Regions from separate parts of the Alteromonas sp. P256 genome, predicted to be linked through region 2. Evidence: predicted binding sites of a transcription regulator. Region 2 holds the regulator's gene; each other region holds the start of a gene.

Region 1 (3,284 bases), on a different contig from region 2:
GATAAGCTGTGGGAGGCTCGGCGTACTTCTCCTCAATGGCAACTTGAGAGTTAACCAAGTGCTTTTTAGCATCAATCAACTTGCCGTCTATTGCGCTCACCCTGGCGTTGACAATATTTCCAAAAATGTCCACATCAAAATTTCGATCCATTTTCACAAGATGTTCGTCAAACTTGCCCCGTTGAAGTGCTAGCAATGCCTCTTGTTGATATTTGTTCCGCAGTTTTTGGTCTTCTGAATGCTCGGCAACATCTAGCAGGCTGCGTATTAACGTACACCAATGCAGACTGTTTTTATGTACGGTACGTTTAGATAAATTCCAAATAGCGCTGCACGAGAGAGACGCAGTGACGAAATCAAGATTTTGCTTTGCTATTTCGCAGGCTTGTAAATGACGGGAAACAGAGTAGGGCGATAGTTTTATTGCTTCCTTGATTGCGCTTAAGGCGGCTTCTCGGTTTTCTAACCCTTGATGGGCAAGCGCCAATATGTCGTTCGCATCAGCGCTAAAACGATTCCGCTTAAGGATTTTCATCGCGATAGTGATAGCCTTGTCGTACTCGGCGTTTTGAATGTAGGTTTTTCCCAATGCAATTTGAGCCCACAATACAGGCTTGCCGCTAGTGTAGGGGGCTAAGATAGCCAACGCCCGTTTACAGTCGTTTTTACGACAATAGGTTTCAACTAATAGCTGTTCACAATGGCCTTTGTAATGAGAAGGTTCTTTATACAGTTTGTTTAGCACTGTTATTGCATCAGTAAATTGCTCCTTCTCAATGAGCTCATAGGCATGCTGTAGAAACTGTCGTTTTTGCCATGCTCTGCTAATTCTGCTCTTCAATTGAACCTGTGAAAAGGGCTTAACTAAAAAATCATCAGGTCTTCTATCAATAGAACCAAGAACCATAGAGCGAGTACTATCTGCACTTATCAAAATAAATACAGAGGTCGTTTTTATCAGTCGCTTGACTCTTAGCTCTTCTACTAATTCATAGCCATTTTTGTAATCTGCACCTAAATGCAGATCGCACACCACAATATCAAACTTTGTGCGTTTGGCTTCAGAAATAGCGTGTTCTGCCGAGGATTTTGTCACGATGTTGGTCGCGCCCATCGATTGCAATAATCCTTTAAGCATAAGCAGAAATGGTCGCTGATCTTCAACAATCAGTACTCTTTTATCACTGTATTTCACTGCATCCCCAAAGATTTGCAGAGCAAGAATACATAATGATGGTTTAAAAATTCGTAATGAGCAATTTGATCCTTCAGAATATTCTTATTCAGCCGACAACTAACGTATGAATATCACTACAGTTTTTCATCATGAGCGTTGAGCAAGTCAATTCAAACAGCACTGTTGAATTAGACCCTAGTTATCGCTGGGAGTTTGACGGTACATTGGCAAAAGCCTCCTCACAAGGTTGCTTGTTTGCTCTTTATCTAGCCATGCATGAAAATGCGTTAGCCCATCCTATACATCTAACTCCACATGCAAAGAGCGAAGACTTACCCTATCAAAACGAAATAAGTAACCTCAGTCATTACAGGCAGCCCGCATTACAAGCTGCAGATAAAGACTGGGCGAATATGGCTACGTTGGCATCACTCATGTCATCTGATTTAGCCTCTGCTCGTTTATTCTTATCGATGAACCCTTCACCACTTGCCCAATCTGACGACGCTTCACGCATACCGGATGATGTAAAAGATAACTGTAGCTTAGGCACACAAAAGCGTTTAGCGAATCTTTACAGAAGTGATATCAAAGAAGATAACACCATGTTGTATGACATCATTAGCGCTAAAAACTCTAATGAAGAGGCTATTAGGATGGCAGTGTAGGGCAGTTTTATTGATTTAGATCTACTGCAACAGCGTTCTCTCGATTTTCCCATTGGTTTTACCTATCGTTTTGGTATACTGCGCGCCGCATTTTGCACTGGTCTTACGCTCCAATCAGCAAAGGTTAAAACAATGTCTACACAATCTGAATCAAAATATATTGTATGCGCGATGTACAAGTTCGTTGCGCTTGAAAACTTTAAGGCGATGCGCCAACCACTTACTGATGTCATGGAAAAAAATGGCATCAGAGGCACGCTACTACTCGCTCATGAAGGGATAAACGGAACCGTTTCCGGTCCTAGAGAAGGTATCGATGCGTTAATCAGTTACTTAAACAGTGACGAGCGGATTAACCCTATTTCCTGTAAAGAGTCTCTTCACGACGAGCAACCTTTCTATCGCACTAAAGTGAAACTTAAAAAAGAAATTGTCACCATGGGTGTTGAAGGGATAGACCCACGACGAACCGTAGGAACCTACGTAAAGCCCAGTGAATGGAATGACTTAATAAGCGACCCAGACGTTACCGTTATCGATACGCGCAATGGCTATGAAATAGAAATTGGTACGTTTAAAAACGCGATAGACCCAAAAACCGATACTTTCAGAGAGTTTCCTGAGTACGTCGCTAAGACCCTCGACCCAGCTAAAAACAAGAAAGTGGCCATGTTCTGCACAGGCGGAATACGCTGCGAAAAATCTACTGCCTATCTCAAAGAACAAGGCTTTGAAGACGTTTATCACCTGGAAGGCGGAATTCTTCAATATTTAGAAGATGTGCCAAAAGAAGAGTCTCTGTGGGAAGGTGACTGTTTCGTTTTTGATAACCGGGTTGCGGTAAACCACGATTTAGAAAAGAGTCATTACGAACAGTGCTATGCGTGTCGGCTGCCGATAACCGAAGAAGACAAAAAAAGTGATGTATATGAGCCAGGAGTAAGCTGCCCCCATTGCCATGGCACCCATACTGAAGATCAAATTTCCCGCTTTAGAGAGCGTGAAAAACAAGTGCAGCTAGCTAAAGCGAGACAGCAAGAGCATGTAGGAACAGACGCTAGGCTTACCATGGAACAGAAGCGTTTAGAAAAAGCTCAGGCGCAGCGCGAGCGGGCCTTAAAAGCAAATGAAAAAGCAAAATAAAAAGAGGCATAGACACTCGAAAGGAGAGACGATACACTCACTACATCGTTGTAAAGTTTTAAGGATTGAGAGTGAGTACTCAACTTTCAGATGCAAAAATTGAAGAGATAAGAAAAGACTTCAGTTTTTTTGACCGTGACGGAAATGGTCAGATAGATATAACAGAGTTTATTGAGCTTTTAACTATTATCTCGCCAAAAACAAAGGCGAGTCACGTTGAAGAAGGCTTTAAATTAATCGACGGCAATGACGACGGTTATATAGACTTCGAAGAGTTTTTAGAATGGTGGCAAGAG
Region 2 (3,284 bases):
CTCGACAGAAGATCATCAACATCATCCTGGCCCGATACAACATCATCACGCGTTTCTGCATCGATAATCGGACCCTCTGCTTTCACACCTTCAGCCTTATCGGCCTCAGCGCTTAATGGTTTAGTTTGTTCTGAACTATCCCGCTCGCCAAACATGGTAAGCATGTTGACTAAGCTCTCTTCAACTTCTTTTACTAAGTCGATAACCCGGCGGATAACCTGACCTGTAAGGTCTTGATAACCCTGCGCCATTAATACTTCAGTTAGCAATTGTGTAAGTTTAGCCGACTGCGAAGCACCATCTTCTAACAATTCATCTAAGTCTTTACATAAAACCTTGAAATCGCCCACCTCAATCTGGCGAGTCATGAGCTTTTTCCACTCAGGCATCACGCTGTCAATGCGAGAAGCTAGCAGTTCAGCAATAGGCATACTCGCCTCTACCGCATCCATGGTAGTGTTGGCAGCTTTCTCGGTTTCTTCGATAACATAAGTTAGGCGAGATTGCGCATCGGGAATATCGTCTGTCGCTAAATTCTTTATGCGATCGTCTATTTGAAAATTGTTGAGCGCGTCATGAAGTTGGCGCGTTAGCTTTCCTACTTCAGCGAAAAGCTCTACATTCTCTTTCATTGACGCCGCTTCAAACAGCGCATTGGCCGACGCATTATCACCAGCCTCAAGATAAACAACGAGTTGCTTAGCTTCTTCTAATGAAAGTGGAACGTTTGTATTCGTTGTCATCCAGTAAACCTCGTTTCTCTGGTGAGCGTCTGGATCAACCTAAACGTTCGAATATTTTATCTAGCTTTTCTTTCAATGTAGCTGCAGTAAACGGCTTAACTACATAGCCATTTACGCCTGCTTGCGCAGCGGCAACAATTTGTTCTTTCTTCGCTTCAGCGGTTACCATTAGTACCGGCAAATGCTTCAGCTTGTCATCAGCGCGAATTGCTCTAAGCAAATCAATACCCTGCATGCCTGGCATGTTCCAGTCGGTTACAACAAAATCGAAATCACCTTGCTGTAGCATAGGTAACGCCGTATTTCCGTCGTCCGCTTCCTGGATGTTTGCGAAACCCAAATCTTTTAATAGGTTTTTAATGATACGTCTCATGGTTGAAAAATCATCGACCACGAGAATCTTCATGCTCTTATCCAAAATAGCCTCCAGTGAGGGGTTAATTGTTGTAATTTCTATTCTTCGTCAGCTCGCCACGACTTCATTCGAGATTTGAGTTTTAACATGGCCTGACTGTGAATTTGACTCACTCTCGATTCACTTACATCAAGAACCTCACCGATTTCTCTTAAGTTCAGTTCTTCATCATAGTATAAAGAAAGCACTATCGCTTCTCGCTCCGGTAACGTGGTGATTGCTTGCGCAAGTGCCTTTTGAAACGCCCCTTGCATAAGGTCTTCTAGCGGTGCATCACTACCTCTGCTTTGCTCGGTAGTAATCACATCCTCCGACACACCTAAATCTTCAATCCCAACTAATTTACCTGCGTTTACCTCGTTGAGCATTTGATGATAGTCCTGCAAGCTTACGTTTAGCTTAGCAGCAATATCAATATCTCTTGCATCTCTCCCTGTTTCGCCCTCTACACGAGAGATGGCGTCTGTAATGGCACGTCCATTTCTATGCACCGAACGCGGTGTCCAATCACCTTTGCGAATTTCGTCTAACATAGCACCGCGAATGCGAATACCCGCGAAGGTTTCAAAACTTGCGCCTTTAGAACCGTCAAAGTTTCGAGCAGCCTCTAGCAAACCAATCATGCCAGATTGAATAAGGTCATCAACGAGAACACTGGCAGGGAGTCGCGCAATCAAATGATGTGCTATGCGCTTCACAAGAGGCGCATGTCGCTCTACCAACTGCGACTTATCAGTTTGTTGTTGATAAGCTGCCGCCTTACTATTCAACGCTGATTCCCTACTGCTTTTTCTGCAATTAATTGCTCAATGAAAAATTCTAAGTGGCCACCTGGCTGAGCAGGTATTGGCCATGATGCCGCTCTATTTGCTAGCTGGCTTATCGCGACAGCAGCAGGTGAGCCTGGATAGGCATCGACTATAGCAGTTTGTTTTCTAACTGCACGGCGAATATTTTCATCAAACGGTATTGTTGCGACTAATTCTAGCGCAACATCTAAGAAGCGCCCTGTTACTTTACTCAGTTTACTAAATAATTCTTGCCCTTCGCGCACGTCCCTCACCATGTTCGCTACCACTTTAAAGCGAAACACACCATGCTCGCGATTAAGAAGTTTTATAAGCGCGTAGGCATCGGTGAGTGAAGTGGGTTCGTCGCACACAACAACCATGATGTCTTGAGAGGCTTTTGCAAAGCTGAGCACCATGTCGGAAATGCCCGCGGCAGTATCGACGAGCAACACATCAATAGGCGTGCGAAGTTCACTAAACGCACGTATCAGCCCCGCATGCTGCGTTGTTGATAGCTCTGCCATCGACTGAGTTCCCGATGTCGCTGGCGCAATTTTGATACCGTGAGGGCCAGTAACCAGTACATCGTCTAGCGTGCACTCGCCGGACAAAACATGAGATAAGTTCTTTTCGACGCGAAGGCCTAACATGACATCTACGTTTGCCAACCCTAGGTCGGCATCAAGAACCATCACACGTTTACCTTGCTTAGCCATAGCAATTGCTGTGTTAAGCGTAATATTTGTTTTACCTACGCCACCTTTGCCTCCGGTGACGGCGATAACTTTGATTAACCGTGATTGCTTCATTTTTCTTAAGCTACTCGCTTGGTCGTCAATCATACTACTTATGCTGTTTTAATATCGTTGTTATTACTAGTATGATCCAAACCATATTTTTTATAAAGCTTTGCAGCAGCGGAAACTAAAGATTTCGCTTCTGCAATCTTAATGTCTTCAGGTACTTTCTGACCGTCGGTGACATAGCTAACCGGTAACTGATACTCGACTGCCGCACTGAGTACCTCTCCTAAAGAATAGCACTCATCTAACTTTGTGAAAATACAACCACTTAGTTCGATGTCGTCATAAGCCTTAATAATACGCTGTAATGCAGGGTATTGTGTATTTGCCTGCGCGACTAAATATTTTTTCACTACGGGCATCTGACCGTTGTCAAAATGCTTTATTTGCTTAATTAACCGACTATCTCGTTGGCTGAATCCAGCCGTATCAATCAATACTAGTCGTTTATGACGAAGTTGGAACAGTAAATCTGAAAGTTCTTCACTTGATTGCGCTTTTCTCACCGTACAGCCAATGATTTTACCATAGG
Region 3 (3,284 bases), on a different contig from region 2:
CCAAAATATCGTCTTGGACTTGAAATGCGAGGCCAATGTTGCTGGCGAACACCAAAAGGTCAGCTTCTGACTGCTTGTCCAAAGTGCCGCAAACAGTGGCAATCATCTCAACACACGCGCGAAGCAATGCACCGGTTTTAAGCCTATGAAGCATTTTTAATGCATCAATGTTTATGGTTTGCCCAGTGCTTGCTAAATCAATAGCTTGGCCGCCACACATGCCGTGATAGCCCGCACAGTTTGCAAGTATGCTAAGCAGCTTTGCGCGTTTAGTATCGCCAAAATCGCTAAGCTCGGCGTCGGCGAGTATACTAAACCCAAGTGTCTGAAGTGCGTCGCCAGCTAAAATGGCTGTTGCTTCGTCAAAAGCAATATGACAAGTAGGCATGCCGCGTCGCAAGTCGTCATCGTCCATAGCGGGTAAATCATCGTGCACGAGTGAATAGGCGTGCACACACTCAATAGCCATGCTAATGGCCATTTGATCTTTCTTTGGTACGTCGAGAGTGTTGCCCACAACATGCACCAGCAGTGGTCGCATGCGCTTGCCGCCCGCCAGAAGAGCATGGCGCATGGCTGCCTTCAGTTGCGGTGCATAATCGGGCAGTCCTTCGATTAGTTTCAATAAAGACGCATCAGTTTGCTGCTTAACTTGCTGATGCAGAGCAGAGAAATTCATTAAATTACCTGTAGTTAAAAAGTGAGCAGATTAGGGCTGCTCACTCTCAGGGAGCGATTGAAGTGTTTCTTCGCCTTGTTCATTAAGCAGGATTTTTACTTTCTGCTCAGCAGTTTCAAGGGACTTTTGGCCTTGTCTAGAAAGCGCTATGCCGCGCTCAAATTTTTCCAATGCTTTATTTAGCGGCAAATCGCCGTTTTCCATTTCATCGACGATCGATTCCAATTCAGCAAGGGTTTCTTCAAACGTTGCGGTATCCGTTTTTTTTGTCATAAAAGTGCTCGATAATGGGCAAAATTACCATATGGCGCACATTAACGGACGGTAGCAGATGGGTCAAATGGTTTGTCCCAATATCGAGCATCCGGCAGAGCGTCTGACCAAATGCTTGGCCTTGTCTCTTGGAGTTAGTAAAGACCAATTTTACTCGGCGCCATTCATTTGTGTATTAGCTCTTCGCAGTGTCAACGCTTGGGGCTGTCTAAGCTTGGGTAGCTTTGCATGTGTTTACCTTTGTTTCAAAAATATACAGGAAGGGTCAATACGCCCTATATCGTAGTAATATGAAAGTTTACTTAACTAACGCTACGCATAATGAAGTAAGGCTAAACATGCTATTAGCGACGTAGATAGTTATCGCTATCAACAAAGTCATTAAATATTTACTATTGCGTAAAAGACAGGAGATATTTGTGATATTTTTCAACAATGTCGTTATAGATTTTCTATACTTTGCCGATAGAATCAGAGTATATCACTAGTACTAGCTGCATATTTAAGAGGAAGAGTGAGTGGATTTAGCAACCGTAATAGGCATGTTGGGAGCCATCGGCTTTATCGTAATGGCGATGTTGATGGGCGGTACCATGAGTATGTTTATCAACGTGCCTTCACTTCTTATCGTATTCGGTGGAAGCTTGTTTGTTGTTTTATCTCAGTTCACATTGGGCCAATTCTTTGGTGCAGGTAAGGTGGCTGGTAAAGCCTTTATGTTTAAAATCGATACGCCAGAAGAGCTAATCGAGAAAATTGTAGAAATGGCTGATGCAGCGCGCAAAGGTGGTTTCTTAGCCCTAGAAGAAGCAGAAATAAGTAACGAATTTATGCAAAAAGGCGTCGACATGCTTGTTGACGGTCACGACATTGAGGTAGTGAGAGAAACGCTATCAAAAGACATTAAGATGACAACAGACCGACATGAGTTCGGGGCAACTATCTTTAAAGGCATGGGCGACGTTGCGCCAGCAATGGGAATGATAGGGACGCTAATAGGCTTGGTTGCCATGCTCTCTAACATGGACGACCCTAAATCTATCGGCCCGGCAATGGCGGTTGCACTTCTTACCACTCTCTACGGTGCCTTCTTTGCCAACATTATATGTTTACCTATTGCGGTTAAGTTGTCTAACCGAGCAGCAGAGGAAAAACTGAATCAAAGCCTTATTCTAGACGGAATTGTGGGTATAGCCGATGGCCAAAACCCTCGCGTTATCGATGGCATCTTGAAAAATTACCTAGCGGCGAGTAAGCGCAGCACCGGTGAGGAAGAGTAATGGCTGAAGAAGAATGTCCTAAGTGCCCACCCGAAGGCCTCCCAGCGTGGATGGGGACATTTGCCGATTTAATGTCGTTGCTGATGTGCTTCTTTGTACTGCTTCTTTCATTTTCAGAAATGGATGTTCTGAAGTTTAAGCAAATAGCAGGCTCTATGAGTTTTGCGTTTGGTGTGCAAAACAAGATAGAAGTGAAAGATATTCCAAAAGGCACCAGCGTTATTGCAATGGAGTTTAGACCGGGAAAGCCAGATCCTACGCCAATTGAAACCATTCAACAGCAAACCATTGAAATGACGCAGCAGATGCTGGAGTTTCAAGCGGGTGATGAAGATTCTGCTGGGGGCAGGCAGAAACAACGCGGCGAGCAACGAGGAGGGCAAGCGCAGCAAACTGCAACAGACTCGTCCTCCTCCGCATCGCAAAGCTCAGAAGAGTCTCAAACGGCTGAGTTAATGAAAAAAGTGGCCCAGCAGCTTCAAAAACAAATTCTCGATGGCTCAATTGAGATGGAGTCGTTAGGTCAACAGCTTACCATTCGCATACGTGAAAACGGTTCGTTTTCAGCGGGCTCTGCGTTTTTACAGCCACAGTTTCAGCCTGTAATTCGTAAAATTGGAACACTGCTGGCAGATGTACCAGGTGAGATAGCCATATCTGGCCACAGTGACGGGCAACATATCGCGAACGAGCTGTACCGCTCAAACTGGGACTTGTCTGCTCAGCGAGCCGTTGCTGTTGCTGAGGCCATGCGAACTGCGCCTGGCTTCGACGAAAGCCGCATGTCGGTAGTAGGGATGGCCGATACCAATCCTATTGTGGAAAATGCCACATCAGCATCAGATAGAGCGAGAAACAGACGGGTTGAAATTAATATAAATCAAGGCGAACCTATGATTTCAAAACCTATTTCCGTCATCGATGATTAGGGTGACTGTTGTTAAATAAGGCTCTCAAAGAAGCGTTTAAATTGAGCCTTTCAATTAAGCCTTTCAACTAAGACTTTCAACTAAGACTGCCAAATAAAACCGACACTCATCGTTCGATCGCTC

Evidence for each region. Region 2 encodes FliA, which starts transcription of late flagellar genes. Its sites were predicted from a motif close to CTAAAGNTNNNNNNNNNNNNGCCGATA; they were not measured.
Region 1: V7R39_RS07680 (VC2046/SO_2500 family protein) is a predicted target of FliA. The motif match lies at 1,267-1,293, and genes of this name have one in related genera.
Region 3: pomA (flagellar motor protein PomA) is a predicted target of FliA. The motif match lies at 1,394-1,420, and genes of this name have one in related genera.

Annotation. Positions count from the first base shown of each region.
Region 1 covers NZ_JAZETM010000003.1:457,353-460,636, reverse strand. Annotated here, with positions in the region: gene V7R39_RS07685 (response regulator) at 1-1,195, opposite strand, end outside; gene V7R39_RS07680 (VC2046/SO_2500 family protein) at 1,327-1,845, shown strand; gene trhO (oxygen-dependent tRNA uridine(34) hydroxylase TrhO) at 1,978-2,988, shown strand; gene V7R39_RS07670 (EF-hand domain-containing protein) at 3,060-3,284, shown strand, end outside.
Region 2 covers NZ_JAZETM010000001.1:241,329-244,612, forward strand. Annotated here, with positions in the region: gene V7R39_RS01040 (protein phosphatase CheZ) at 1-743, opposite strand, end outside; gene cheY (chemotaxis response regulator CheY) at 778-1,161, opposite strand; gene V7R39_RS01050 (RNA polymerase sigma factor FliA) at 1,197-1,928, opposite strand; gene V7R39_RS01055 (MinD/ParA family protein) at 1,925-2,791, opposite strand; gene flhF (flagellar biosynthesis protein FlhF) at 2,797-3,284, opposite strand, start outside.
Region 3 covers NZ_JAZETM010000018.1:13,294-16,577, forward strand. Annotated here, with positions in the region: gene V7R39_RS17450 (farnesyl diphosphate synthase) at 1-679, opposite strand, end outside; gene xseB (exodeoxyribonuclease VII small subunit) at 710-952, opposite strand; gene pomA (flagellar motor protein PomA) at 1,471-2,232, shown strand; gene V7R39_RS17465 (flagellar motor protein MotB) at 2,232-3,161, shown strand.